One region of the Streptomyces sp. NPDC050856 genome, then DNA from elsewhere that is predicted to be linked to it. Evidence: riboswitches for the same ligand, from Rfam matches in the RefSeq annotation. Region 1 holds a riboswitch; each other region holds the start of a gene.

Region 1 (7,260 bases):
CAGCGGACTTTTAATCCGTTGGTTGTGGGTTCGAGTCCCACAGGGCCTACCGAAAGCGGCGCCCCGTCCGGCACTCCGGGCGGGGCGCTTCCCCGTTCCGGGCCCCCGCCGGACCGGCCGGCGGGCGCCGCGCCGGAAACTGGTAGGGATCTTGCTCCGGATGGCGTAAGGTTGTGTTCAACGACGCGGGGTGGAGCAGCTCGGTAGCTCGCTGGGCTCATAACCCAGAGGTCGCAGGTTCAAATCCTGTCCCCGCTACTGATGGACGAAGGCCCGGTGCATTGCGCACCGGGCCTTCGTCGTGTGCCCGCGCGGGCCCGGTGTCACCCGATCGGCCGGTGGCGGGCCGCCACCCGGCGCGGCTCCGGCCGGCCCGGGCGGGGCGGGGTACCGTCCGCAGCCGTGGGCGGACCCGGCAGGAGAGCAGTGGTGGGGATGCGGGCGCGACGCGGCGGCGGGGCCGGCGGTCCGGGCCGGCGCCGGCCCGGGCGCGCGGGCGCCCGCCGGTTCCTCGGCTTCGTGCGGGCGCTGCCCGCCCTGCTCATCGCGGGGGGAGTGGTGTACGACCTGCTCACACCGCCCCGGTTCACCGCCGTGCCGCTGTTCGCCGCCGCCCCGCTCGTCGCGGCACCGTTCTTCGCCGCCCGCACCACGTCGCTGGCCGGGCTGCTCGCGCTGCTGGCCGTGTTCGTCCTGCACCTGCACAACGGCACGCTGTTCGCCGCGCCGGCCCTGACCGAGCTGCTCACCGTGCTGACGGTCGCCGCGCTGGCGCTGCTCGTGAACCGGGTGGTGCGGCGCAGCGGCGAGCGGCTGGCGTCCGCGCGGGTGATCGCCGAGACCGCCCAGCGGGCCGTACTGCCCAACCCGGGCCCCCGGATCGGCGGACTGCGGGTGGCGGCACGCTACGAGGCGGCGCAGGCGGACACCTTCATCGGCGGGGACCTCTTCGCCGTACAGGACACTCCGCACGGGGTGCGGCTGGTGGTGGGGGACGTGCGGGGGAAGGGCCTGGGCGCGGTGGAGACGGTGGCGGTGGTCATCGGGGCGTTCCGGGAGGCGGCCGAGCAGGAGAGCTCGCTGGAGGGTGTGGCGCAGCGGCTGGAGCGGGCGCTGGCGCGGGAGGGGACGCGGCGCGACGGGCTGGACGCCTTCGAGGGGTTCACCACCGCCGTACTGGCCGAGATCCCGCGCGGCCAGTCCGTGGTGCGGGTGGTCGACCGGGGCCACCCGGAGCCGTTGCTGCTGCACCCCGACGGGAGCCTGGAGGTGCTGGCGCCCGCCGTGTCCGCGCTGCCGCTGGGCATGGCCGAGCTGGGGACGTGGCCGGACCGGGCGTACCAGGCGCCGTACCCGCCGGGGGTGACGCTGCTGCTGTACACGGACGGGCTGTCCGAGGCGAGGGACGCCGACGGTGTCTTCTACGACCCGGTCGGGCGGCTGTCCGGCCGGGTGTTCGCGGACCCCGACGAACTGCTGGACACGCTGGTGGCCGAGGTGCGGTCGCACACCGGTGGCCGCGCCACCGACGACCTGGCGCTGCTGGCGGTGGCCCGGCCCGGTGAGGGGCCGGCTGCGGAGGGCCGTCCCGGCGAGGGCCCGGCTGCGGAGGGCCGCCGGGACCGTCACAGGGCGTGAGCGCCGGGCGGTCCGGTGCGTAACGGTTGACTCACGATCAGAAAATCCCGCGGGTGTCGGGGTTTCCACCTGCGCCGAAGGGGTCCGGGAAGTCGGCCTGATGGCCGGTCAACTCGCCCGCATATGCCCGCATCTGCGGCGAAAGGTCCTGCCCGCAGTAGTTAATGATCAGTAGGAACGGCTTGGAATCCGGACCCCACCTCTATTAACGTTCGATAACGCAGCGCGGTCGTCCCAGCCGTCGCAAGAGACGGCACCGTGCGCATGCGCCGAATTCCGCAAGGGAACCGGGGAACCACACCTTGGGGTGAATCGGGCCGAGCACCGGCCCGTAGGAGACCTTCCTGCTCCGAACCCGTCAGCTAACCCGGTAGGCGAGAAGGAAGGAAAGGAGTGCGCCCCCGTGGCGTCCAACAGGCCTGCCCCCGAAGCCCCTTACGCTGCCTCTCCCGCCTCGTTCGGTACTTCGGGTATCCCGGACGCCGCCCCGGTAAACGGGGAGTGGGAGGAATGGAACCCGACCGAGGAAACGGTCCGCCCGGTCCGCGGCCGTCACCGTGTGGTCAAGCAGCGCGGCGGCCTGGCCCGTAGCTCCACCGTCCTGGGCGTCGGTGTCATCGCGGCGGTCGGCGCGGGCGGCATGGCCACCGCGAAGGACAAGCCCCCGGTCTCCATATCCCTGCCGGACCTTCCCGGCGCGATCGCCGACAGCCTGCCGGACGCCGCCTCCCTGCCGGGCGTCGGCTCCCTGATCTCCGACGACTCCGACGGCTCCGACGCCGCGGACACCCCCAGGACCGGTACCGCCGCGCTCTCCTCCGCCGCCTTCACCGCCACCGGCGCCGAGGGGCAGCCCGCCGGGACCGGGGCGGACGCCGGAGAGGCCCTGCGCGCCCGCATCCTCCAGCAGGCCGAGCAGCAGCAGGCGTCCGCCGCCACCGAGGCCAAGGCCGCGGCCGAGAGGGCCGCCGCCGAGCAGGCCGCGGCCCAGGCCCGGGCCCAGCAGACCGAGGCCGAGAAGAAGGCCGACGAGGCGCTGGCCGCCGCACGGGCCAAGGCGGCCGCCGAGGCGGAGGCCAAGAGCGAGGCGAAGGCCGCGGCCGCCGCCGAGGCCAAGGCGGAGGAGCAGGCCCAGCCCGGGCCCTCCGGCGGCTACTCGCTGCCGACCTCCTCGTACACGATCACCTCGACCTACGGCCAGGCCGGCAACATGTGGTCCTCCGGCTACCACACCGGCCTCGACCTGGCCGCGCCCACGGGCACGCCCGCCAAGGCCGTGTACGGCGGCACCGTCAAGTCGGCCGGCTGGTCCGGTTCGTACGGCTACCGCATCGTCCTGGAGCTCCAGGACGGTACGGAGGTCTGGTACTGCCACCTCTCCTCGATGACGGTCGGCGCGGGGCAGCAGGTCGCCAGTGGCGAGACCATCGGCCGGGTGGGCGCCACCGGCAATGTGACCGGGCCGCACCTGCACCTGGAGGTGCACACGCCGGGCGGCGCCGGGATCGACCCGCTGTCGTGGCTGCGGGGCAAGGGCGTCACCGTCTGAGCCCGGCCCGCGGGACTCCGGCAGCTCCGGCGGTTCACCCCCCGACGCCAGGGCTGCCGGCTCACCCGTACCGGTACGGGTTGTACCCGCCGTAGTCCCGGTACGGGGGCGGCGTCCACACCCGGCCGGTCGCCCGCGCCGCGTAGGTGAGCGCCGGTCCGGCCACCTCCTTGCGCTGCCACAGGTGGTGCAGCAGCTCCTGTTCCCGGGCCATGAAGTCCGGGCCCACCGCGCCCCGGCGGGCCCGGTGGCGCAGGAACGCCAGCGACGTCGCGAACGCCTCGTACTCACCGACCGCGCGGGCCGCCGCCTTGCCGTGGGTGCGGGCCGCCCAGTCGCGGGCCATGCCGCGCGCCCGCATCGAGGACAGGGCGACCGGCTCGGCGGGGGAGAGCCAGCCGGCCGCGGCGTACGCGGGCAGCTCGCCCGAGACCGTGCGCAGCTCGCGCTGGCGGCTCCAGACCGCCAGCCAGGTCAGCAGCCCGAAGGCGGGCACCATGAAGGCCGCGTACACGGCGTAGAACGCCCAGGGACCGAACGCCGCCGAGCCGTTCCACAGCGCGTGCGTGCCCATCGCCAGGATCAGCCCGAGCACGGGCAGCGCGACACGGCGGAACCGCTCGCGGCGCGCGGTGAGGGCGGCGATGCCGAAGCCGATCCCGGTCAGCACGGTGAAGAGCGGATGCGCGAACGGCGACATCACGATCCGCACGAAGAAGGTCGCGGCCGTGACGGACGCGAAGCCCGACATCCCGAACTCCTGGTCCTCCAGGAAGGCGCTGCCCAGGTACAGGATGTTCTCGGTGAAGGCGAAGCCGGTCGCGGTGAAGCCGGCGATGACGACGCCGTCGACGATGCCGGTGAAGTCCCGTCTGCGGAAGAGGAAGACCAGCAGTACGGCGGCGGCCTTCGCGCTCTCCTCCACGACCGGGGCTATGACGGTCGCGCCCAGCGTGTCGGCGGCCGAGGGGTCCGCGGTGGCCGTGGCTATCCAGCGGGTGGCGAAGGTGTTGGCGACGATCGCCACGAGCGCGGCGGCGCAGGCTCCCCAGGCGAACGAGAACAGCAGGTTCCACCAGGGTCCCGGCTCGACCCGGTCGAGCCAGCGGAAAGCCGCCATCAGCAGCGGCACGGGGAGCAGCGCCAGGCCGAGGCCGACCAGGAAGCCGTGCGTACCGGTCTGCTCCCGGACCATGGCGAGGATCACCAGACCGCACAGCGCGAGCAGCGTGAACACCACCGCGGCGCGCACCGCCTTGCTGCGCCAGAGGGCGCGGCGGGGCTTGTAACGCCATCGGGACCGCTCCGGCACGGCGTCGAACGACGGCTCGCGTTCGTACGCCGGTACGGCCGGACCGGGGGGCGCGGAGTGCTGCAGGGACGACTCGGACACCCGACGACCCTAGCGAGGGCCACTGACAGGGCGCGACGGGACGGTCACATGTCCGGCCGGCGGCGCTCGTCCGGGTCGCGGCGCGCGAACAGCAGGTCGTGCACGACGTGGCCCTTGTCCAGCCCCTGGCCCTCGAACCGGGTGAGCGGCCGGAAGGCGGGGCGGGGCGCGTAGCCGCCGTCGGGCCGGGTGTTCACGAAGTCGGGGTGCGCGGTCAGCACCTCCAGCATCTGCTCGGCGTACGGTTCCCAGTCCGTGGCGCAGTGCAGTACCGCCCCCGGCTTCATCCGGGTCGCGGCCAGGTCCAGGAACTCGGGCTGGATCAGCCGGCGCTTGTGGTGCCGCTTCTTGGGCCAGGGGTCGGGGAAGTAGACGCGGACGCCGTCGAGGGCCGCGGGCGGCAGCATCTCGCGCAGCAGGATGATCGCGTCGCCGTTGGCCACCCGTACGTTGCTCAGGCCGGCCTTCTCGGCGAGCGCCAGCAGGTTCCCCTGGCCGGGGGTGTGGACGTCGACGGCGAGGACGCCGGTCGAGGGGTCGTCGGCGGCCATCTGCGCGGTGGCCTCGCCCATCCCGAACCCGATCTCCAGCACCACCGGCAGCCCGCCGAACAGCTCGCCCAGGTCCAGGACCCGCTGCCCGTCGATGTCGAGCCCCCACACGGGCCACAGCCGCCGCAGCGCGTCGCCCTGGCCGGGCGTGACACGGCTGCGGCGCGGCTGGAAGCTGCGGATGCGCCGCTCGAAGTGGGACCCGGCGGGGTCGGGCGAGGGCCCCTCGGGGAAACGGGGCTCACCCTTGGGGCGGCGGTGCACGGCGGCTTCACGGGACTCAGACACAATGCCCCGATTCTACGGCGGCCCCGGTGCCCACCGGCCGGTGCGGGCGGGGGCGGTCCCGCGAGGGCGGTGCGGCACGCGTGGCACAGCGCGGGCGGCCGACGCGGACGCGGCCGGGGTGGGCGGACGCGGGCGGGTGGCTGGCCGGACGCGGGGCGGTGCGGCGCGCGCGTGGCACGGCGCGGGCGGTCGGACGCGGACGCGGCCGGCGCGGACTGGTGGGCGGCCGGGGCCGGCGGACGGCGCGGGACGGTGCCGGCCGCGCGGACACGGCAGGTACCGCCCGGGCGGCGCCTCCCCGGGGGGCCGGCGCGCCCCCGGCTAGTCCAGGTGCGCCAGCGCCAGCCGGGCCACCTCGCGGCCGATGGGCAGGGACGCGGTCGCCGCCGGGGACGGCGCGTTCAGGACGTGGACCGTGCGCGGGGCGCGGCGGATCAGGAAGTCGTCCACCAGGGTGCCGTCCCGCAGCACCGCCTGGGCCCGTACCCCGGCCGGGGCGGGGCGCAGGTCCGCCTCCGTGACGTCCGGGAGCAGGCGCCGCACCGCCTCCGTGAAGGCCCGCTTGGACAGCGACCGGCGCAGCTCACCGGCGCCGTAACGCCAGTGCCGCCGCGCCGTCCGCCAGGAGCCGGGCCAGGTGAGCGTCCCGGTCAGCTCCCCGGGGTGGACGACGCCCCAGCCGTACCCCTCGCGGGCCAGCGCGGGCACCGCGTTGGGCCCGACGTGGACGCCGCCGTCGATGCCCCGGGTCAGGTGCACGCCCAGGAAGGGGAAGGCCGGGTCCGGCACCGGGTAGACCAGGCCCCGCACCAGCTCCGGGCGGGTCAGCTCGTAGTACTCGCCCCGGAAGGGGACGATGCGCGCGCCGGGGTCGTCGCCCGCCAGCCGCGCCACCCGGTCGCAGTGCAGCCCCGCGCAGTTCACCAGTACCCGGCCCCGCACCACCGCCCCGGCCGCCGTGCGGACCGCCACGCCCCAGGGGCGCCGGTCGACGGCCGTCACCTCGGCGCCGTACCGGATGTCCGCCCCGCAGGCGCCGGCGGTCCCGGCGAGCTGCGCCGCCACCGCCCCGTAGTCGCACACCCCGGTCGTCCCCACGTGGATGCCCGCCAGGCCGCGCACCTGTGATTCGTACTCGCTGATCTGGGCGGGGCCCAGCTCACGCACCGGAATGCCGTTCTCCCGGCCGCGCTGGACCAGCGCGTGCAGCCGGGGCAGCTCCTCCCGCGCGGTCGCCACGATCAGCTTCCCGGTGACCTCGTGGGGCAGGCCGTACTCGGCGCAGAACTTCACCATCTCGGCGGCGCCGCGCACCGCGTACCGGGCCTTCAACGAGCCGGGACGGTAGTAGATGCCGCTGTGGATCACCCCGCTGTTGCGGCCGGTCTGGTGGCGCGCGGGGCCGGCTTCCTTCTCCAGGACGGTCACCCGGGTGCCCGGAGCGGCGCGGGTGAGGGCGTACGCCGTCGACAGACCGATGATCCCGCCGCCGATCACCAGCACGTCGCAGTCGAAACCGCCGCCTCGGCCGAAGCTCTTCGAGCCGTCGGACCCGCCGTCGTACCCGGACACGTGTGCCACCTCCCACCCCAGATAGTGCACTGGCCCACTGACAGTGCCGCTAAACCCGGTGGGAGGAGTGTCACGCCGGAGCCATCAGCAGCGGCCGGGCCCGCTCCCGCAGCTCCACGACGCGCGGCTCGTCGCCGTAGGCCTCCAGGCGGTGCAGCAGGTCCCGGACGTACTCGGTGGTCCGCGCGGAGGATATGCGCCCGGCCACCTCTACCGCCCGGGTGCCGGCCGCGCACGCCGCGTCCAGGTTCCCCGACTCCAGCTCGGCC
Region 2 (7,260 bases), on a different contig from region 1:
CGGCGATCCGTACACCGCAATACTCCGACGTGCGCGAGTGAGGAATGGCATCGTTTTGGGGCCGGAAAGCGCATTCGCCCGCACGGAATGGACCCGGACGACTGGTGTGCGTTCCCGCGCCTCGCCGCGCAACCGGGTATCAAGCCGCCGACCAGTCCGGCGGGGGCTGTTTCGGTCGGCGATCTAAGCAGTGGAGGCGGGGCAATTCACCGGCGCCACCGGCTCGCACCAGGAATCCACGGCCGGGCCGGTTCGATCACGGCGTCACCATGGCCGGCCGCTGACCGGTCTCACCGTACGGGCCCGCCCCCGCGATCCCGTCATGGTGGGAACGATCGCCGAGGAGTTGGCGCACCGGCAGTCCACCAGCGTGCGTCCCGTCGTCCCGTCGTCCCACCGCGGCCGGCCCGGGGACCCGCGTTCCCGCGGAGGCACTCGGCCGCGGCAGGACTCGACCGCCCTGCTCCGCCGGCTCTCGTGGCGCGGCGTCAGCGGGGCCGTCGGCGGGTGCTGCCCACCCGGACTCCTGCCTGGCGGGGCACCGGGGCGGCGCCCCCGCCGGGCAGGCACCCGGTTGCGCGCCCTCGCGGACCGGGCCGCCGGGGGTCAGAGCGTTGCGCCGACGGCCGCGAGGGCGGTGGTGACCGGCTGGAAGAACGTCTCACCGCCGGAGGCGCAGTCGCCGCTGCCGCCCGAGGTCAGGCCGACGGCGCTGCCGTCACGGGTGAACAGCGAACCGCCGCTGTCGCCCGGCTCCGCGCACACATCGGTCTGGATGAGTCCGCCGACGGTGCCCTCCGGGTAGTTCACGGTGGCGTTCAGGCCGGTGACGGAGCCGCTGTTGAGCCCGGTCGTGCTGCCCATGCGGAACACCTCCTGACCGACCGCCGCCTCGGCCGCCCGGTTGATACGGACCTGCCGGCCGTCGCCGATGTCGACGGTGCTCGGCGCCTGGGTGGCGGGGTCGTCGTACGTGACGAGCGCCAGATCGCCGTCCCCGGGGAAGGTGGCCGCCTCGACGGTGCCGATCGGTGCGCCGCCCGCCGAGTCGGACCACTTGTCGGCGGCGACCCCGCAGTGGCCCGCGGTGAGGAAGCCGGGCCGGCCGTCCCGGGTGGTGACGTTGAAGCCGAGGGAGCAGCGGGAGCCGCCGGCGAAGATGGCGTCGCCGCCCTCGGCGAAGGGCTTGAACTCCCCGGCGGACTTCTGGATGCGGGCGGTGCCCTCGCCCAGTGCCCGCACGGCCGATTCCAGCTTGTTCCACTTGCCGCCGGTGACGGTGCGGTCCGCGGTGACGAGGATCTGGTTCGTCCTGGGGTCGACCGCCCACGCGGTACCCGGGATGGTGGCCCGGGTCCTCAGTGTGGCGGTGGCGGACGTCAGCCTGCTCATGCTGTTCTTGACACCACGGGGCACGGCCCCGGCCTCCCTGACCCGCGCGGCCGCGTCGCTGTCGTCGCCGGTGACGTTGACGACGAGCTGCCGCTTGTCGCGGTCGTAGTAGGCGCCGGCGTAGTCCTCACCGAGCTGGTCGGCCATCCGGGAGACCAGCCGTCCGGCCGCGGCCGGATCGAGCTTCTCGGCCCGCGCCGGGGCGTCGTTCTCGCCGGACTGCGAGGCGTTGGCCTGCGGCAGCAGAACGGCCGCGGCGGCGACGGCCACCGCGCCCGCTCCGGCGAGCACCGCCTTGCGCTTGGGTATGCGCCTGTGACTCAACTCGGTACCTCCTGTGTGACAACGGCCGGGTGCGGCATGCCGGTTGATACGCGGGAGGCGGGGGCAGCGTTCATCGACGGCCGGGCAGGGGGCCGCGAGCGGGCCGGGCACGGCGCCGGGGGGGAAGGTCGTTCGGGGGCGGGCAGCGGGTGCGGACGCGCTGCGGGCGGCCGGTTCATGGACGGCCGGCGGGGCGAGAAGGGAATGCGTAGAATGCCCGACCAAATGGATATTTCGCCTGGTTCGACCCGGGAAGTGAGGCGGCAGCCACCATGCTCTTCCGTGACCGCAGAGAGGCCGGGCGCCGACTGGCCGCCCGGCTGGCCGACCGGCAGCGGAGCGGGCAGCTGGAGAGTCCGGTCGTCCTCGCCCTGCCGCGCGGCGGCGTACCCGTGGCCGACGAGATCGCCAGGACCCTGCACGCGCCGCTGGACGTCCTGGTCGTACGCAAGATCGGCGCGCCGTTCAACCGCGAGCTGGGCATCGGCGCCCTGGCCGGCGAGGATCCGCCGCTCTACGACGAGCGGGCACTCACCCTGCTCGGCCTGGCACCCGACCGGCTGGCCGCCCAGGTGGCGCGCGAGCGTGCCGAGCTGCGCCGGCGGGAGGCGCTGTACCGGGGCGGGCGCCCCGCGCCGGAGCTGCGCGGCCGGTCGGTGGTCCTCGTCGACGACGGCCTGGCCACCGGGGTCACGGCACGCGCCGCGCTGCGCGCCGTACGCGCCATGGAGCCGTCCCTGGTACTGCTGGCGGCACCGGTGTGCTCGGACCAGGCGGCCACGGCGCTGGACGCCGAGGCGGACGATCTCCTGTGCCTGCACCGGCCCCGGCACTTCGAAGCGGTGGGCCAGTGGTACGAGGACTTCACCCAGGTCCGCGACGACGAGGTGCTCGCCGTGCTGAGCGCCGCGCGCCAGGAGCGGGACAGCACGGACGGAGCAGCCGACGCGGACGGGGCGGGCGGGACACACGGGGCACAGGGGGCGGCAGAGGGCCGTCGGCGGGACGGCTGAGCCCTCCGCTGGGAGGGGGCACGACGGCCGGCGCCCGGCCGCTCAGCGCCGGGCGCACGCCCAGGCGCCCATGCCCTGCATTCGGGCGAGCTTCCGGGCCGTCGCGATCTGCTCGCCCTTCGTCGCCAGGTCGGCGCGCGGCGCGTACTTGCGGCCCCCCGCGGCGATCCAGCTGGACTGGGTGAACTGCAGACCGCCGTAGTGACCGTTGCCGGTGTTGGCGTGCCAGTCGCCGCTGGACTCGCACTCGGCGATGGCGTCCCAGTCGACCCGTACGGCGAGCTGCGGAACGGCGGCCCGGGCACCGTCCGGTGCGGCGACCAGCAGGGCGGCTGCCGCCTGGGCGCAAAGGGTCGCGGTGAGCAGCAGCCTGACGGGCCCTCGGGTGGGCCGCTGGGAATGACGGAGCATCAGTTCTCCTCGGTTCGACGGACCCGCCGCCATGACGGCCGGCAGGCTGAGTACGACCGTAGGGGCGCGAACCGCCCCCGGCACGTGCTGTTGGGCCCATCGGGTCAAGGGGCTTCCGGGACGGGCGGCGTACCCGGTTCGAGCGGAGCGGGACCGCGCCACCATGAGGGCAAATACACATATGGGCGATTTACCGTTATGACCCGAGAAGCCGGAATAAGAACCCGTTGACCCACTTGCCGATATTTCAGCTCCCGCTGTCCGGCGGGCGGTTCCCGACGTTGTCCGTGAGATGGGTCACTCGACGGTTCTCCGGGCGCCGGAGCGGGCAGGGCCCCGTTTTCGTTGCGGTGCAACGGAAATCGGCTTTTCCGGCTCGATTTGGATCACGCAATTCGTCCCGCTCCGGTCCGCCCGGCGAATCGCGCGGTCGAATTCGGGGCTTGTCCGGTCCGGACGTTCTCGCCTACGGTCACCGTCAGTCCGGGTGGACCGCCGAATCCTGCCGCCGCCCGGAAACCCCACCACCCACTCATTCACGTACGGCAGGAGCGGGGGACCCAGGTAAGCCGCCGTTCCGGAATTCCGGAACGACTCGGGGTGAAGTCGCACGCATGCGACCGGGCATCTCCAGCCCGAACCCGACAGCTCACCTCGCAGGCGACGGAGAGGAATTCGGCATGTCCGCACGAGGAAAGCACCGTCGGTCCAAGTCCAATGCGCTCACCCGTGGTCTCGTCGCCGCCGGAACGGGTGGCGCCGCGCTCGCCCTGCCGATGATCGGCGCGGCCACGGCCAGCGCGGCGACCGCCTCCCCGGTCACCGCGCCGAAGGCGGCGGCCACGACCTACTCCGTGGTCGCCGGCGACTCCCTGTCCACGATCGCCGAAGAGCACGGGGTGAGCGGTGGCTGGAAGAAGCTGTACCAGGACAACCGCGCTGCCGTCGGCGCGGACCCGTCGCTGATCCGTCCCGGCCTCAAGCTGACGATCGCCGCGAAGACGAACGCGAAGCCCGCGACGGTCACGGCCACGGCCACGAAGACCGCGGCGCCCGAACGGGCCGACCGTTCCGCCCAGCGGAGCACGCCCGTCGCGGCCCGGCCCGCGACGTACGCCGACAACCTCGACGGCTGGATCCGCGAGTCACTGGCCATCATGGCCCGCGAGGGGATCCCCGGCAGCTACGAGGGCATCCACCGCAACATCATGCGTGAGTCCTCGGGCAACCCGCTGGCCATCAACAACTGGGACTCCAACGCCGCCGCCGGTACGCCCTCCAAGGGCCTGCTCCAGGTCATCGATCCGACCTTCCGCGCCTACCACGTGCCCGGTACGTCGACCGACAGCTTCGACCCGGTCGCCAACATCACCGCCGCGTGCAACTACGCCGCGGACCGGTACGGCTCCATCGACAATGTGAACGGTCCCTACTGACCGGTCCTCGCCGTACCGGCGGGCGGAGGGAGCGGCGGCCGGCGGGCCGCCGCTCCCCTCGCCCCGCCGGGGCCGCGGTCGCGGCCGGTGGTGTCAGTTCCCGCCGAGCAGCTTCCTCATACGGGCGATCTCGGCGCTCTGCGTGCGGACGATCTCCCCGGCCATGTCCTTGGCGGGCCGGTACGCCCCCTGGGCCTGTACCGTCCTGGCCATCGCCACCGCGCCCTCATGGTGCTCGACCATCATCTCCAGGAACGCGGTGTCGAAGGCCCGGCCGGAGGACTTCCTCAGCTCGGCCATCTGCTGTGGCGTCATCATCCCCGACATCCCGGGCATGGGGCTGTGCCCGGTGTGCGCGGTGCCGGCGCCCTCCTCGGGGACGTCCTCGCCCCACCCGGTGAGCCAGCCCGACAGGGTCTTGATCTCCGGCCCCTGAGCCTTCTCGATCTCCGCGGCGAGCTTCTTGACCTCGGGGGACTGAGCCCGGTCCGGCGCCAGCCCGGCCATCTCGATCGCCTGCCGGTGGTGCGGGATCATCCCCTTCGCGAAGGAGACGTCGGCCGCGTTGTGCCCGCCCTGCCGGGCGGAGGCCGTGGCGGTGGGCGAGGGCGTGCGGGCGGCCCTGTCGTGTTCGCCGTGGCCGGCCCGGTCGCCGTCCCCGCCGCCGCAGGCGACGAGGACGAGGGCGGCGGCGGCGGTGGCGGCCACCGCGGCGGTACGGCGGGCGAGTGAACGGTGTGCGGTCATGGTGGTGCGACTCCTGTCCGGTGTACTGCGTGGGGGCATGGCGTCCGACGGCGTCACCGGCCGGGTGGCCGGGGCGCCGGGCCCGCTCTATATCCGCAGGAGTTGCAGTGCGCTCAGTGAGGGCGGGGCGCGCCCGCCGGTTCCGTCGACCGGCACGGACGCGGGCGCGTCCGCCGCCTGGCGGGCGACCACTCCGGTCGCGGCGAGTCCGGGCAGGGCGGGCGCGCCGCTCGTGCCGCCGGCCGCGCAGGTGGCGTCGGCGTGCTCGGCGTGTCCGCCGGTCGCCCCGCCACCGTGCCCGGCGTGTTCGGCGTGCCGGCGACCGTCGCGTGCGGCCTCGCCGGTGCCCGCGCCGCCCGCGGTATCCGCGGTGTGCGGGTGCGCGTGGGCCGGCTCGGCCGGGTCCCCGTGCGCCACGGACGACGCCGTCGCCGAGGCGGCCGGCGGAACCCCGTGAGCCGGGGTGACGGAGGAAGCGGAGGAACCGGACGAACCAGAGGCGGCAGCGGGCGCCCAGCCCGGGACGGGCGCCGGCAGCGAGACAGCGGGGCTCAGCCCGTGCATGGCGAACACACCCGTCAGCACGGCGAGCACCAGCAGGGCGTACGTCCCCGCCGCCCTCCCGGGCCGGGCCCCGCGCCGCGTCCGCTGACTCATGCCCGCATCCTAATCGGCGCGTCTCCGTACCGCGTTCCGGCCCCGTCACGACCCGCCCCCACGGGGGTCGCGCCCCGCGCCGGCCGCCGGTGGCCGGGCACCGGCGACGCCCGCCGACCCGTGGCCGGCCGGCCACCCGCCCGGCCCGCCCGTCGGGTCCCGGATCGGTCCGTGCCCGGGACCGGATCGCCGCCTTCCGGGCACCGCGCCGGACACCCGCGCGGAAACGGCCAGGGGCGATTGACCGGAATCGCTCTGGCTCCCGCCCGCCGCTCCCCGTTGGATGTCGATCAGTACGGTACGACTCGCCGGCGGAGAGCCTCTGTGAATGAGCGACACCTGCGGAAGCGCTGCAAGAGCGTTCTGCGGACCCTCGGGATACGCCCCCCACTGCGGGTGCACGAGTTCTGCCGGCTGCTCGGCGACCACCGGGGGCGGCCCATCCACCCGATGCCGTACGCGTTGCCCGTACCCGGCCCCTTCGGCCTGTGGATCGCCACGGACACGGCCGACTACCTCTTCTACCAGAAGGAGACCAGCCCGGCGCACCAGGACCACATCATCCTCCACGAGGTCGGGCACGTCCTGGCCGACCACGCCAGCGACGAGTCGGACGGCGAGATCTGGAGCGCGATGCTGCCCGACCTCTCCCTCGACGTCATCAACAGGGCACTGCGGCGCACCTCCTACGACGAGGAGCGTGAGCGCGAGGCCGAACTGGTCGCCACCATCATCCTGGAGTGGGCCTCGGTACTGGACCGCGTCACACCGCGCGCTCCCGCGAGCGCCTCGGCGCGCCGGGTGCACACCGCCCTCGGTGACCGGCAGGGGTGGCTCTGAGCATGCTGTCGATCGTGCTCGGGATCGTGCTCCACGCGGCACTGGCGTGGAAGCTCCGGCAACTAGCCAGGGCACCCTCCGACGCCATGCTCCGGGCGGTCTCACTGTGCCTGCTGTGCGCGGCCCTCTCCTTCCCGCTCGGCGTCCCGGGCGGCGCCCGGTTCGTCGACTCCCTCGCGGGGGCGGGAACCGCCAAGCTCCTGCAGAACGTCACGCTGCTCTGCGCCGTCTACTTCCTGTCGTGCTTCTTCATCCACTCGGCCTCGGACCCCCGGGCGGCCCGCGCACGGGCCCGCCGGGCGGTGCTCCCGCTGGCGGCGACCGCCCTCGTCATCACCGTGGCGATGGTGATGACGCCGGCGGCCGAACGCGGCCACACCTACGCCACGGCGGACATGCGGGTCACCGGGGTCGCCGTCTTCTACCTGACCGCCGGTCTC
Region 3 (7,260 bases), on a different contig from region 1:
TGATCCTGGACGAGGTGCAGACCGGCCTGGGGCGGACCGGCGACTTCTACGCCCACCAGCACGAGCCGGGTGTGGAGCCGGACCTGCTGTGCGTCGCCAAGGCGCTGTCGGGGGGCTACGTGCCGGTCGGCGCCACCCTCGGCAGGGACTGGATCTTCAAGAAGGTGTACTCCGCGATGGACCGGGTGCTGGTCCACTCGGCCAGCTTCGGGGCGAACGCCCAGGCCATGGCGGCCGGACTGGCGGTGCTGTCGGTCATGGAGGACGAGGAACTCGTGGCGAACGCGCGGCGCACCGGTGAGCTGCTGAAGTCGCGGCTCACCGCGCTGGTGGACCAGTACGAGCTGGTGCACGCCGTGCGCGGCCGGGGGCTGATGATCGGCATCGAGTTCGGCCGGCCGTCGTCGCTCGGCCTGCGCGGCCGGTGGACGGTGCTCCAGGCGGCCCGCAGGGGCCTGTTCGCCCAGATGGTCGTGGCGCCGCTGCTGCAGCGCCACCGCATCCTCACCCAGGTCTCCGGGGACCACCTGGAAGTGATCAAGCTGCTTCCGCCACTGATCATCGGAGAGCGGGAGGTCGACCGGTTCGTGGAGGCCTTCCGGGCGGTGATGGACGAGGCGCACGAGGGAGGCGGGCTGATGTGGGACTTCGGCAGGACCCTGATGCGGCAGGCGGTGGCAGGCCGCTGAGCGTTTTACCTCCCAGGTAAAAAAGTTGCCTCTCAGGCACGGTCCTGGCCCAATGGACCCATGAAGGTCCCTTCCCCGGAGACGGCCGAGGTGCCGGACGGCGGGCTCCCGGACGACGGCCCACTGCCCGCCCCCGATCTCGACGTCGCGCCCCAGCTGCGCTCCCTGCGCCGCCGCCGCGGCCTCACCCTGGAGGCCGCCGCCCGGCGCGCGGGCCTGTCGCCGGCCCACCTGTCCCGTCTGGAGACCGGCCGCCGACAGCCGTCGCTGCCGATGCTGCTCGGCCTCGCCCGCATCTACGGTACGACGGTGTCCGAACTCCTGGGAGAGGTGGCGCCGGAACGCGACCCCGTGGTGCGGGCGGAGCGCGCCGAGCCCGCCGAGGCCGGCGGCTGGACCTACGTACCCGCCGGAGCGCCGGGCCGGGCCATGCAGGCCCTGCGGGTCACCGTCCCCTACGCCAGCCAGGGCGAGCTCGTCCGGGTGCACCCGGGTGAGGAGTGGCTGTACGTCCTCGGCGGCAGGGTGCGGCTCGTCCTCGGGGAGGCCGTGCACGTCCTCGACCCCGGCGACAGCGCCCACTTCGACTCACTGACCCCGCACCGCATCGCCGCCGCCGGACGGGACGGCGCCGAGCTGCTCTTCGTCCACACCCTCATGCAGAGCCCGGCCGCCGAGCTGTGCCTCGGCGGCGACACCCACCACCACTGACGGGAAGCCGGCCATGACCGACGACGCACACCCCCTGCGCGAGAAGCGGCCCGCGGGCGAGGCCGAGGAGCGGAAGTTCCCCCGCGGCCTCGTCATCCGGCTCTTCGCCTACCTGGTGGCGGGCCACCTGTTCGCGGCCTTCCTCTACCTGCTGTTCGCCCTGGGCGGCCAGAACCAGTAGCGGCCGGCGGCTTGTCGGGTCAGCCCTCGTCCAGCAGCCGTTCGCGCAGCCGCTCACGGGTCTCGGGGGAGAGGCCCAGCCCCTCGGTGAGGTAGCGCTCGCTCGTGCCCCAGGTCTCCTCGATCGTCTCGAACGCCGCCGTCAGGTACTCCCGGCGCGCGTCGAACAGCGGGCCGAGCAGCTCCATCACCTCGGCCGACATCCCGGCGGGCGAGGAGTCGCTGCGGCGCACCTTGTAACGGCGGTGCGGGTCGTTGGACTTGAGGTAGTCCTCCTCGATCGCGTCCCGCTCCACGCCGACCGCCAGCAGGGCCACCGCGATCGACAGCCCCGCCCGGTCCTTGCCCGCCGCGCAGTGCATCAGCGCCGGGACGCTGTCCTCGGCCAGGGCGTGCAGGACCCGGCTGTGCTCGGCGGTGCGCCCCTTGATGATGACGCGGTACGACGCGGTCATCCGCGCCGCCGCCTTTCCGTCCGCCAGGATGTCCCTGAGCTGGTCGATGTCGCCGTCGCGGACCATCGTCCAGAACTCCGCGCCGTCGGCCGGGTCGGTGAGCGGGATGTTCACGTTCCGTACGCCGGGCAGCTCGACGTCGGGGCCTTCCAGCTTCTGGTCGGCGGCGTTGCGGAAGTCGAAGACGGTGTGCAGACCGAGGCCCGCCAGGAACGCCGCGTCCTCGGCGGTGGCGTGCGCCAGGTGGCCGCTGCGGAACAGCCGGCCATGGCGCACCCGGCGCCCGTCCACGGTCGGAAGCCCGCCCACGTCACGGAAGTTGCGCACCCCGGTCAGTGCGGGTTCGGTCGAGGGAACCTGTGGCAGCTGCTGTGTCACGGGGGCTCCTGACGTGTCTGCCGTCGGCGCTGGTCGCCGACGATGTCGCTGGTCCGACGATACGACATCGGTACCTCGGGCAATCGTCCCCGGCACGGGCGCGGTTCCCTTGCCCGCGCCGGGGGCCGCGCCGGAAGGTGTGCGGGTCTGGCCGGTGCTGTGCGACCCCTGGGGGCCGCATGATCGAGACGGTGGGGGAGCGGCGGCGGATCCGGCTGCTCACCGGGGCGACGAGCGGCTACGCGCTGCATCTGACGGACACCGACGAGCTGCTCCACCCGCACTGGGGCCGCGTGTCACGGCCGCCGGCGCCGAGGCGCTCGCGGCGCGGCCGCTGCCTCAGTACCGGCCCTTCGAGTCGCGGCTCGACGGGCACGAGGAGTACCCGGTGGAGGGCGGGCCGCGTTTCGCGCGGCCCGCCCCGGCCGTCCGTCGACACCTCCCGGGAGCGGCAGTCGGCGCTCGCCCGCCGGGCCGCCGCCCTGGGCGTCGAGCTGTTCGTGGACGACGACGGCTGGTTCCGGGGGCGCGCCGGCGACCGGTCCGGGCGGGGGGACTGGGAGCCGGACCCGGACCGCTTCCCCGGCGGCCTGCGGCCCCTGGCGGACGAAGTGCACGGGCTCGGCACGGGGTGCGGCATCCGGGTCGAGCCGGAGATGGCCAAGCCCGACAGCGACCTCCACCGCGCCCGCCCCGACTGGGCGCAGCACCGGCCGGGTCGCCGCGGGACCGAGTTCCGCAACCAGCTGGTGCTCAACCTCGCCCGGCCGGACGGGCGGGAGCACCTGTGGGAACGGCTGCACGGGCTGCTGTCGTCCACCCCCGTCGACTTCGTGAAGTCGGACTCCAACCGGTGCTTCACGGACGCCGGCTGGCCGGGGGAGCCCTACCCGGAACGGCTCCGGGTCGAGCATGTCCGCGCGCTGTACGACCTGCTGGACCGGCTGCGCGCGGCACGTCCCGGTGTCGCCTTCGCGTCCTGCTCGGGCGGCGGCGGCCGGGTGGACCTGGGGGTCCTCTCCCGGACCGACCAGGTGTGGACCTCCGACAACACCGACCCGCTGGACCGGCTCGCCGTCCAGTACGGCTTCGGCCAGCTCCACCCGGCCCGGGTCATGGCCGCCTGGGTCACCGACAGCCCCGACGTCCACCTCAACGGGCGGACCGGCTCTTCGCGCCTCCGGTTCGTCAGCGCCATGGCCGGGGTGCTGGGCCTGGGTGGTGACCTGACGCGGTGGAGCGTGCGGGAGCTGGACGAGGCGCGGCGGTGGGTGGAGCTCCACAAGAGCATCAGGCCCGTGGTGCGGCTCGGTGAGCTCCACCGGCTGCGGGCACCGGGGGGCGACGGGCTGAGCACCGTGCAGTGCGCCCTCGGTGACGACGTCGTCGTACTGGCCTGGCTCCCGGCGCAGCGCCACGGGGAGCCGCCACCCCCGGTGCGGCGCGCGGGCTCGACCCGCGGGCGGGCTGCGTGTGCCGGGACACCGGCGAACCGCACCGGGGTTCTGTCCTGATTCACCATGTTTTGCCCACCGGGTTGACCGGTGACCTGGATGCGACCGTCATCCGGCTGCGCCGGGGGTGTTGAGCGGACTCGGTGGAGATAGTGGCTTCTGTCCGTATTGAGGCTTAGGTGTAACGTGCCCCAAAAATAGGGTAGATGGGGCGAGGGGCGTGAGCAGCGTCATAACGGTGACGGTCCGTGGCGAAAGCCCGGACCCAAATTCCGTGCGCAGAACGGAAATGCATGATCCGTAATCCACGCAGGGTGACCGGAATTACGCAGCGCCCCGCCGGCGGGGAATGCGCCGGGGAAAGGGGCGGCTTGTTCCGGCCGACCCGGCTGCCTTACGGTCACGGCAATCCGGCCGGACCGCCGAATCCTGCCACCGGTCGGAATTCGCACCCACCCACGCGCGGCAGGAGCGGGGGACCCAGGTAGTTCGCCGATCCCGGAATTCCGGGACCGGCTCGGGGTGAAGTCGCGTCGACCACGCGGCCGGGCAGCTCCAGCCCGAACCCGACAGCTCACCTCGCAGGCGCCGGAGAGGAATGCACCATGCCCGCGAAGGGTAAGCACCGCCGTCCCAAGTCCAGCCCCCTCACGCGCGGTTTCGTCGCCGCCGGTACGGGCGGCGCCGCCATCGCGCTCCCGCTGCTCGGCGCCACCGGCGCCCACGCCGCCTCGACGAGCGCCCCGGCCGCCGCACCGCAGCAGGCCGCAACCGCCGCCGCCGAGACCGCCCCCGCGTCCGCGCAGAAGGCCGTGCGGAAGGCCGCCCCCCGGACGTACACCGTGGCCGCCGGGGACTACCTCGCCAAGATCGCGCACAACAAGAACGTCAAGGGCGGCTGGCAGCAGCTGTACCGCGACAACCGCCAGGTGATCGGCGAGGACCCCGCCCTGATCCTGCCCGGCATGAAGCTCACGCTGGGCGCCAAGCCCTCCGCGAAGGCCGCCCCCGCCAAGCCCGAGGCGGCCCCGGCCGAGCCGAAGGCGGCGGAGACCCGGACCGAGTCCCGCGCCTCCCGCTCCGCCACCAAGGCACAGGCGCCCGCCCAGCCGCAGACCAGCGGCTCCGGCTTCACCGCCCCGGTCTCCGCCGGTGTCACCACCCCCTACCGCGCCTCCGGCTCCATGTGGTCCTCCGGTTACCACACCGGTGTCGACTTCGCGGCCCCCTCCGGCAGCACCGTGAAGGCGGTCGGCCCCGGCACCGTCGTCTCCGCCGGCTGGAGCGGCGCCTACGGCAACGAGGTCGTCATCCAGCACAGCGACGGCAACTACTCGCAGTACGCCCACCTCTCCTCGCTGTCCGTCTCGGCCGGCCAGACCGTGACCGGCGGCCAGCAGATCGGACTGTCCGGCTCCACCGGCAACTCCAGCGGCCCGCACCTGCACTTCGAGATCCGCACCGGACCCGGCTACGGCTCCGACATCGACCCGGTGGCCTACCTGCGCCAGCACGGCGTCTCCGTCTGACGCCCCCTCGGGCCCCGCCCGACCCCCCGCCGCCCGGCACCCCGACGACCAGGGAGCCGGGCAGCGGCGTATTCCGGCTTGGCCAACTCTTGACCGGTGGCGTATCTCACCATCCGTCAACCCCTCTTACGGTCGCGTAGGTCACATCGCGGGGTGAAGGATGTGGTGCCGTGGCAGACGATTCGACATTCAGAGACAGGAACGCGCACAGATACGTATTCGGGTCGTACGCGGCGATCGGTGACAGCTTCACCGAGGGCGTGGGGGACCCCGGACCGGACGGACGGTTCGTCGGCTGGGCGGACCGGCTCGCGGTCCTGCTCGCCGACCGGATCCCGGAGCCGGAGGACTTCCGGTACGCCAACCTGGCGGTACGCGGCCGGCTGCTCGACCAGATCGTCGAGGAACAGGTGCCCAGGGCCAAACAGCTCGCTCCCGACCTGGTGACCTTCTGCGCGGGCGGCAACGACATCATCCGGCCCGGCAGCGACCCCGACGAGGTGGCCGAGCGCTTCGAGCGGGCCGTCGCCGACCTGGCCCCGGCGGTCGGCACGGTCCTGGTGACCACCGGGTTCGACACCCGGGACGTGCCGGTCCTGCGCCGCCTGCGCGGCAAGATCGCCACCTACAACGGGCACGTGCGGGCCGTCGCCGACCGCTACGGCTGCCCCGTGCTCGACCTGTGGTCGCTCAGGTCCGTCCAGGACCGGCGGGCCTGGGACGGTGACCGGCTCCACCTCTCGCCGGAGGGCCACACCCGGGTCGCCCTGCGTGCCGGTCAGGTGCTCGGGCTGGAGGTCCCCGCCGACCCGGACCAGCCGTGGCCGCCGCTGCCGCCGCGCGGCACGCTCGAAGTGCGCCGCGACGACATCCAGTGGGCGCGCGAGTACCTGGTGCCGTGGATCGGCCGCCGGCTGCGCGGCGAGTCGTCCGGCGACCACGTCTCCGCCAAGCGCCCGGACCTCCTGCCGCTGTGAGGGGCGGGAGGCCGGGGCCGGCCGCGCCCCGCCCGGAGCCGGCGCCGCATCCGGCCGGCCCGGGGTGGGACCGGTCGCGCATCCGCGCATCCGTGCATCCGGCGAACCCGCGGCCGAGGCCCGGGCCGGGCCCGGTCGTGCCCCGCCCGGCCCCCGGCCGCCCCTGGGTCGTCAGCGGGGCCGCACCTCGCAGTGGTCCCTGAACCCCTGGCTGGTCAGTCCCAGCGCGGCGTTCATGCGGGAGCGCAGGTTCTCCACCGCGACCATCGCGGTCAGCTCGACGAACGCCGCCTCGCCCAGCTCCCGGCGCAGCCGCTCGGCCAGTTCGTCACCGACCGTGGGCGGGCTCGCGGTCATCGCCTCCGCGTACTCCAGCACATCGCGCTCCAGCGGTGTGTACGCACCGCTGTCGCGCCACACCGGCACATCCCGCAACTTGCGCTGGTCCATGCCGTGCCGGGTGCTCTCCCAGTACCCGAAGTCGAGGCACCAGCCGCAGCCGATCGACGCGGCCGACGCCAGCACGGCCAGCGCCTTCAGGTCCCGGTCCAGCCGGTTCCACTTGGCGACGGCCCTCTCGAACCGGAGGTCGGCGCGCAGGACGCGGGCGTTGTGCCCCAGGGCCAGGGCGGGGTCGAGCACTTTTCCGTACGCGCGCTTCGAGTACCACTCGATCACACGGAAGAAGAGCGTGCGGGGAGGGGACAGCGGGATCCGGGCCATGACGGCCTCCTCGGGTGTCGTGGATGACCTTGCACCCGTACGACGGACCGGGGGCCGCCGGATGTGACATCGGTCCGGTGCCCCGCCTCCCCGGGGGCCGCCCGGCCGGGCTGTCCTGCCCCGCGCACATAATGGAAGGCCCCGACATCCCTGGAGGTGCTGTG
Region 4 (7,260 bases), on a different contig from region 1:
ATGGGCAGGGCGGGGGAGGAGGACGAGGAGCCCGGCACCCTGGCCGAGGCCGTCAAGCGGGCCGCCGCCGAGGTCGAGGACGAGCACGGCGTCCCCCTGGAGGTGGTCGTGGTCGGCGACTGCCCGCTCGACGAGAAGCTGGCCGCCCAGTCACAGGCAGCGCGTGAGGCGATGGTCAACGCCGCCAAGTACGGTGGCGGGGGCGGGGCCGTCCAGGTGTACGCGGAGGTCGAGGGGCGTACGGTCTTCGTCTCCGTACGGGACCGGGGGCCGGGCTTCGACCTCGACTCCGTACCGGCCGACCGGATGGGCGTCAGAGAATCGATCATCGGCCGGATGCAGCGCAACGGAGGCACCGCGCGGCTGCGGTCGGTGCCCGGGGAAGGCACCGAAGTGGAGCTGGAGATGGAGAGGGCGGACGGATGACCGAGGAAAGCACGGAACCGCGTCACGTGCGGGTGGTGCTCGTCGACGACCACCGGATGTTCCGCACCGGTGTGCAGGCCGAGATCGGCCGCACCGAGGAGACCGGCGTGGAAGTGGTGGGGGAGGCCGCCGACGTCGACCAGGCCGTGACCGTGATCACCGCCACCCGTCCCGAGGTGGTGCTCCTCGACGTCCATCTGCCGGGCGGCGGCGGGGTGGAGGTGCTGCGCCGCTGCGCGCCGCTGATGGGCGCGGCCCGCAACCCGGTTCGGTTCCTGGCCCTTTCGGTGTCGGACGCCGCCGAGGACGTCATCGGCGTCATCCGGGGCGGCGCCCGTGGCTACGTCACCAAGACGATCACGGGGAAGGACCTGGTCGACTCGGTCTTCCGGGTCCAGGACGGCGACGCCGTCTTCTCCCCCCGGCTGGCCGGATTCGTGCTGGACGCGTTCGCGTCGACCGACGCGCCGCCGGTCGACGAGGACCTGGACCGGCTCACCCAGCGCGAGCGCGAGGTGCTGCGGCTGATCGCACGCGGATACGCGTACAAGGAGATCGCCAAGCAGCTCTTCATCTCGGTGAAGACGGTCGAGTCGCACGTCTCGGCGGTGCTGCGCAAGCTCCAGCTCTCCAACCGGCACGAACTGACCCGGTGGGCGACCGCCCGTCGCCTCGTCTAGCGCCTCCCCGGGCCATGATGCAACCGGTACACATGACCTGCAACCTCTTCGAGCGTGGAACGCTCTGACCTTCCGTGATGAGTCTGACGGGTACCCCCTTCTTCGTGACGGCGATCGCGCTGGCCGTGGTTGCCGTCCTGCTGCCCCTCGCGCTGTGGAGCCGGGTGCGCGGACCGGCCCTGGTGCGCGGCGCCGTACGGCTGCTGATGCTGGGGTTCGCCCAGGCCACCGCGCTGCTCCTGGTCTTCGTGATGGTCAACAACAGCAACGCCCTCTACGACAGCTGGGGCGACCTGCTGGGCACCACCGACCACGTCGACACCGCACCCGACCTGGGCCGCGACGGCATGGGCGGGGTGCGGCTGGCCGAGCTGCCGAAGGCCCGGCAGAAGTTCCAGCCGGCCGAGGACCCGATCCTGGGCCCCGGGGTCCAGGTCACCAGGTTCGCCGGACGGGTCTCCGGCGTCAGCGCCGAGGTCTACGTCTGGCTGCCGCCGCAGTACGACGACCCCGCCTACCGGGACAAGAAGTTCCCGGTCGTCGAGGTCTTCCCCGGCTACCCCGGTTCCCCCAAGGCCTGGTTCGGCACCCTCAAGGCGCAGCAGCAGCTGCGGCCGATGATGGAGAGCGGCGAGATCGCCCCCTTCATCATCGTCGCCCCGCGCACCACGCTGATCGACGCCGACCACGGCTGCGCCAACATCCCGGGCCGGATCAACGCGGACACCTGGCTGAGCGTCGACGTCCGCAAGATGGTCATCGACACCTTCCGGGCCTCCGGCAGGGCCGACGGCTGGGCCGTGGCCGGCTACTCGGCCGGCGGCCACTGCGCCGCCAAACTCGCGCTCGCCCACCCCGACCGCTACCGCGCCGGAGTGAGCCTGTCCGGCTACAACGACCCGGCCGCCGAGAAGGCGTCACTGGCCGGGCGGGACCCGGAGCTGCGCCGCGCCAACAACCCGCTGGAGATCCTCAAGTCCGCCCCGGAGCCGCCGCGCACCGCCCTGTACCTCTCGGGCGCCAACGGCGACGGCCTCCAGTCGGGCCTGGCCCTGCGCGGCTACGCCCAGGCCCCGACGACGGTGAAGGTGGTCGAGGTGGCCGGCGCGCACGACACGGGCGTCTGGAAGCGGCAGGTCCCGGACGTCTTCCGCTGGCTGACCCGGTACGTGAAGCCGTAACCGGCAACCGGCCGGACCTGGCCGAGGGCGGGCGGACCCGCCCCGGTTAGGCTCCGGCCCATGGACGTACTCATCAATGTCTTCGTCGCCCTGCACATCATCGGTATCGCCTCCCTGCTGGGCGGCTTCCTCACCCAGATGAAGGCGATGGGCGCGGGTACGGCACGCTTCGTCCCCGCGATGCTGCACGGCGCCCTCACCATGCTGGTCACGGGGATCGCCCTGGTCGGCCTCAACCAGGCCGACGGCCAGACCGTGAACAACGTCAAGATCGGCGTGAAGCTCGCCCTGCTGGTCGTGATCCTGGCCCTGGTGTATGTGAAGCGGGACGAGGAGACGGTGGACAAGGGCGCCTTCGGCGCGGTCGGCGGCCTGACCGTGGTGAACATCCTCATCGCGACGCTCTGGACCTGACACCCGCACCGGCGCGTCGCTCAGGCGGGGCGCACGCTGCCGTGGACGGGCATGTAGTAGATCGACTCCTCACGGACATTGGCGCCCGGCGCCGGGGCGTGGATCATCATCCCGTCACCGAGGTAGATGCCGACGTGACGGATGTCGTCGTAGAAGAACACCAGGTCCCCGGGGCGCAGATCCTCCGTGTCCACGCGCGTGCCGACCCGCGCCTGCTCCCAGGCGGTGCGGGGCAGGTCGACGCCCGCCGCTTTCCAGGCCGCCTGGGTCAGCCCGGCGGAGTCGTACGAACTCGGGCCGGTCGCGCCCGAGACGTACGGCTTGCCGATCTGGGCGCGGGCGAAGGCGATGACCTTGTCGGCCTTGGCGACCCCGGCGGGCTTGTCGGGCGTGGCGGCCCCGGCCGGCCGGGCGCGGTCCTCGCCGGGGTGTTCCGGCTCCTGGTGCCGGTGGGCCTGGCCGGCGGCCCGCGTCGCGTCCCGGTGGCGGGCGCCTCGCGCCGGTCCTCGCTCCGGCCGGGCCGGGCGGGCGAGCTCCTCGGCGGCCAGCCGTGACAGCAGCGCGCGGGCCTCGGCCAGCTTGTGCTGCGCGGTCCGCTTGGTCACCCGCAGGGAGGCCGGTGAGGTGGTGAGCGCCTCCGTGCCCGCGACCGCTGCGTCCGGCCGGGCGGACACCGTCGCGGGCACCGCCCGAAGCGCCGGTACCGGCGCGGGAGGCTGCGCCGGGGCGACCGGGGCGACCGGGGCGACCGGGGCGACCGGGGCGACCGGGGCGACCAGGGCCGGGGCCTGGGCCAGTAGGGGGGCCTGCGCCGGTACCGGCGCGGGAGGCTGCGCCGGGGCGACCGGGGCCGGAACCAGTACCGGCGCGGGTGCCCGCCCGGTGGAGGACCGGGGGACGCCGGTGAGGCGCAGCGCCGTGGTCGGCGCGCCGGTCGGGGCTCCGGCCGCGCGCCGCTGCCGGTCGGGGGCCGGCCCGGCCGCGTCGTACGGCCGCGTCCCGCCCGTTCCGGCCTGCCGGTAGAGGTCCTCGACCTTCTTCCGTACCTCGTCGGCCGTCGGCCCGCCCTCGATGTCGCCGGCCTCGGCGGGCGTGACGGACATGGCGGACGCGCTCTGCGAGGACAGCAGGGTGACCGAGGCTATGGCTGCCGTCGTGACCCCGACGGCGGGGGCGTGGTTACGCAGGGTGGTGCGCGTGCGCGGCTTGCGATGCGACGCCAAGGCCGGCATCTCCTTCCGTGGACCGCCTACCGGGTTAGCTGTCGGGTTCGGGCGGAACGGAAGAAGTCGCCCTACGGCCGTCGCTGCTGCGTGCCGGCCGATTCACCCCGGTCGTGCGTGTGTGGGTCCCCGGTTCCGAACTTCCCTGCTGGGAAGCCGGATTCGGCGTGGACGGCCCGCTCGGCGTGGTTCACCGAAGAGGGTACGAGCCGCCTGGACGAGACGCTAGCCAAACTGTGGCGGTGCTGTGAAGGACGATGTTCGATATGCCGGATACATTTCCGTGACCTTGGCGTGATGTCGTTGTGCGGTAGCACACCGTGACGACGACGGAACGGCCACGGGTGTCAGTGGGGCGGCCTAGACTCGATAGGCGATGAGCAGCCTCTTTGACGACAGCTTCCTGGCGGGCCTCCGGAACCACACCGGAGAGGAGCCCCCGCCCCCCGAGGACTCCGAGGGACACGCCCCGGCCGCGGAGGAGGTCCCGCACGACCTCTTCGGGGACCGCTTCGACGTGCCCCCGGCCAGGGACTCCTACTACCGCGACGGCGCCCCGCGTCCCGTCGTGGACCCCGCCGCGCTGCTGGAGGGGCTGAACGAGCAGCAGCGCGCCGCCGTCGTGCACACCGGCTCACCCCTGCTCATCGTGGCCGGAGCCGGGTCCGGCAAGACCCGGGTGCTGACCCACCGCATCGCCCACCTGCTGGCCACCCGCCATGTGCACCCCGGCCAGATACTGGCGATCACCTTCACCAACAAGGCCGCCGGTGAGATGAAGGAGCGGGTCGAGCAGCTCGTCGGCCCGCGCGCCAACGCCATGTGGGTCATGACCTTCCACAGCGCGTGCGTCCGCATCCTGCGCCGCGAGTCGAAGAAGCTCGGCTTCACCTCGTCGTTCTCGATCTACGACGCCGCCGACTCCAAGCGTCTGATGGCGCTGGTCTGCCGGGACTTGGACCTCGACCCCAAGAAGTTCCCGCCGAAGTCCTTCAGCGCCAAGATCTCCAACCTCAAGAACGAGCTGATCGACGAGGAGGCCTTCGCCGACCAGGCCGCCGACGGCTTCGAGAAGACGCTCGCCGAGGCGTACCGGATGTACCAGGCGCGGCTCCGCGAGGCCAACGCCCTGGACTTCGACGACATCATCATGACCACGGTGCACCTGCTCCAGGCGTTCCCGGACGTCGCCGAGCACTACCGGCGCCGCTTCCGCCACGTCATGGTCGACGAGTACCAGGACACCAACCACGCCCAGTACACCCTCGTCCGCGAGCTGGTCGGCACCGGGTACGAGGACCTGGACCCCGCCGAGCTGTGCGTCGTCGGTGACGCCGACCAGTCGATCTACGCGTTCCGCGGCGCGACCATCCGCAACATCCTCCAGTTCGAGGAGGACTACCCGAACGCGACGACGATCCTGCTGGAGCAGAACTACCGCTCCACGCAGACGATCCTGTCCGCCGCCAACGCGGTGATCGAGCGCAACGAGAGCCGCCGCCCCAAGAACCTGTGGACCAACGCCGGCGAGGGCGCCCGCATCACCGGGTACGTGGCGGACACCGAGCACGACGAGGCGCAGTTCGTCGCGGACGAGATCGACCGGCTGACGGACGCGGGCGAGGCGAAGGCCGGCGACGTCGCCGTCTTCTACCGGACCAACGCCCAGTCCCGGGTCTTCGAGGAGATCTTCATCCGGGTCGGCCTGCCGTACAAGGTCGTCGGCGGCGTGCGCTTCTACGAGCGCAAGGAGGTCCGCGACGTCCTGGCGTACCTGCGCGTGTTGGCCAACCCCGAGGACACCGTCCCGCTGCGCCGGATCCTGAACGTGCCCAAGCGCGGTATCGGCGACCGCGCCGAAGCGATGATCGACGCCCTCTCGCTGCGCGAGAGGATCACCTTCCCGCAGGCGCTGCGGCGCGTCGACGAGGCGTACGGCATGGCGGCGCGCTCCGCCAACGCCGTGAAGCGGTTCAACGCGCTGATGGAGGAGCTGCGCACCGTCGTCGACTCGGGCGCGGGTCCGGCGGTGGTCCTGGAAGCGGTGCTGGAGCGCACCGGATACCTCGCCGAGCTCCAGGCGTCGACCGACCCGCAGGACGAGACCCGTATCGAGAACCTCCAGGAACTGGCCGCCGTGGCGCTGGAGTTCGAGCAGGGGCGGGCGGAGGAGGAGGGCTCGGGCACCCTGGCCGAGTTCCTGGAGCAGGTCGCCCTGGTCGCCGACTCCGACCAGATTCCCGACGAGGACGAGGAAGGCTCCGGTGTCATCACGCTGATGACCCTGCACACCGCCAAGGGCCTGGAGTTCCCGGTGGTGTTCCTGACGGGCTTGGAGGACGGTGTCTTCCCGCACATGCGCGCCCTGGGCCAGACCAAGGAGCTGGAGGAGGAGCGGCGCCTGGCGTACGTCGGCATCACGCGCGCCCGGGAGCGGCTCTACCTGACCAGGTCGTCCATGCGCAGCGCCTGGGGACAGCCCTCGTACAACCCGCCCTCCCGCTTCCTGGAGGAGATCCCCGCCTCGTACGTGGAGTGGAAGCGGACGGGCCGGATGGCCGCGCCGGCCGGCCCGACGTCCGGGATCGCGACCTCGCTCTCGTCGTCGCTGTCGTCCTCCCGGTCGCGGTCCGGCCCCTCGGGCTTCGCCACCCGGCGCACCACGGACAAGCCGGTGATCTCGCTGGCGGTCGGGGACCGGGTGACGCACGACCAGTTCGGCCTGGGCACCGTGATGGCGGTGACGGGGCACGGCGCGGACGCGCAGGCCACCATCGACTTCGGGGACGAGAAGCCGAAGCGCCTGCTGCTGCGGTACGCGCCGGTCGAGAAGCTGTAGCGAGAGAGACGGAAGCGGTAGCGGCGGCGTCCGGCCCGTGGGTCCACCACCCGCGGGCCCCTGCCCGTGAGCCTGCCCGCCCGTGAGCCTCCCCGCCATGGGGCGGCCGGTGGTGGCTCCGCCGGCCCGCGGGGTGCGGTCCTGGAGCGGTGTCAGCCCATGGGGTAGCAGCGCACTGGGGCGTGGCCCGTGGGTGTGTCAGCCCGTGGGGTCCACACCGTGGCTGCGCAGCCACGGCAGCGGGTCGATCGCCGCGCCGCCGCCGGGCCGTACCTCGAAGTGCAGGTGCGGTCCGGTGGAGTTGCCCGAGTTGCCGGAGTAGGCGATCACATCACCGGCCTTGACCTCGCCGGAGCGGATCTTGGTGCTGCTCAGGTGGCAGTACCAGGTCTCGGTGCCGTCCTTGGCGGTCACGATCGCCATGTTCCCGTAGGCGCTGTTCCACTGGGTGCGTACGGTGCCGTCGGTCGCGGCCATCACGGGCGTGCCGTACTGGA

What was found. A riboswitch is a leader RNA that binds a small molecule or an ion and turns the genes downstream of it on or off. The one in region 1 is predicted to bind cyclic di-AMP.
Region 2: linked by a shared signal. The riboswitch ahead of AB0H53_RS10825 (LysM peptidoglycan-binding domain-containing protein) and the one ahead of AB0H53_RS27005 (M23 family metallopeptidase) in region 1 are both predicted to bind cyclic di-AMP.
Region 3: linked by a shared signal. The riboswitch ahead of AB0H53_RS25140 (LysM peptidoglycan-binding domain-containing M23 family metallopeptidase) and the one ahead of AB0H53_RS27005 (M23 family metallopeptidase) in region 1 are both predicted to bind cyclic di-AMP.
Region 4: linked by a shared signal. The riboswitch ahead of AB0H53_RS16170 (C40 family peptidase) and the one ahead of AB0H53_RS27005 (M23 family metallopeptidase) in region 1 are both predicted to bind cyclic di-AMP.

What each region holds. Positions count from the first base shown of each region.
Region 1 is NZ_JBFAGV010000043.1:13,041-20,300, reverse strand. Features, by position in the region: tRNA gene AB0H53_RS27020 (tRNA-Lys) at 1-49, shown strand, start outside; tRNA gene AB0H53_RS27015 (tRNA-Met) at 185-258, shown strand; gene AB0H53_RS27010 (PP2C family protein-serine/threonine phosphatase) at 436-1,638, shown strand; cyclic di-AMP (ydaO/yuaA leader) riboswitch at 1,896-2,030, shown strand; gene AB0H53_RS27005 (M23 family metallopeptidase) at 2,042-3,187, shown strand; gene AB0H53_RS27000 (PrsW family intramembrane metalloprotease) at 3,249-4,580, opposite strand; gene trmB (tRNA (guanosine(46)-N7)-methyltransferase TrmB) at 4,625-5,419, opposite strand; gene lhgO (L-2-hydroxyglutarate oxidase) at 5,741-6,991, opposite strand; gene AB0H53_RS26985 (MFS transporter) at 7,062-7,260, opposite strand, start outside.
Region 2 is NZ_JBFAGV010000008.1:184,605-191,864, forward strand. Features, by position in the region: gene AB0H53_RS10810 (S1 family peptidase) at 607-1,716, opposite strand; gene AB0H53_RS10815 (phosphoribosyltransferase family protein) at 1,989-2,729, shown strand; gene AB0H53_RS10820 (transglycosylase family protein) at 2,772-3,140, opposite strand; cyclic di-AMP (ydaO/yuaA leader) riboswitch at 3,660-3,816, shown strand; gene AB0H53_RS10825 (LysM peptidoglycan-binding domain-containing protein) at 3,821-4,576, shown strand; gene AB0H53_RS10830 (DUF305 domain-containing protein) at 4,670-5,323, opposite strand; gene AB0H53_RS10835 (DUF6153 family protein) at 5,411-5,980, opposite strand; gene AB0H53_RS10840 (hypothetical protein) at 6,305-6,820, shown strand; gene AB0H53_RS10845 (MAB_1171c family putative transporter) at 6,823-7,260, shown strand, end outside.
Region 3 is NZ_JBFAGV010000035.1:13,910-21,169, reverse strand. Features, by position in the region: gene AB0H53_RS25165 (aspartate aminotransferase family protein) at 1-689, shown strand, start outside; gene AB0H53_RS25160 (XRE family transcriptional regulator) at 750-1,400, shown strand; gene AB0H53_RS25155 (DUF6126 family protein) at 1,414-1,581, shown strand; gene AB0H53_RS25150 (tyrosine-protein phosphatase) at 1,601-2,413, opposite strand; partial or broken gene AB0H53_RS25145 (alpha-galactosidase) at 2,593-4,001, shown strand; cyclic di-AMP (ydaO/yuaA leader) riboswitch at 4,311-4,468, shown strand; gene AB0H53_RS25140 (LysM peptidoglycan-binding domain-containing M23 family metallopeptidase) at 4,473-5,396, shown strand; gene AB0H53_RS25135 (SGNH/GDSL hydrolase family protein) at 5,567-6,373, shown strand; gene AB0H53_RS25130 (carboxymuconolactone decarboxylase family protein) at 6,545-7,096, opposite strand; gene AB0H53_RS25125 (MBL fold metallo-hydrolase) at 7,258-7,260, shown strand, end outside.
Region 4 is NZ_JBFAGV010000015.1:54,733-61,992, forward strand. Features, by position in the region: gene AB0H53_RS16150 (PspC domain-containing protein) at 1-426, shown strand, start outside; gene AB0H53_RS16155 (response regulator transcription factor) at 423-1,106, shown strand; gene AB0H53_RS16160 (alpha/beta hydrolase-fold protein) at 1,184-2,287, shown strand; gene AB0H53_RS16165 (hypothetical protein) at 2,348-2,701, shown strand; gene AB0H53_RS16170 (C40 family peptidase) at 2,722-3,933, opposite strand; cyclic di-AMP (ydaO/yuaA leader) riboswitch at 3,932-4,102, opposite strand; gene pcrA (DNA helicase PcrA) at 4,301-6,763, shown strand; gene AB0H53_RS16180 (M23 family metallopeptidase) at 6,962-7,260, opposite strand, start outside.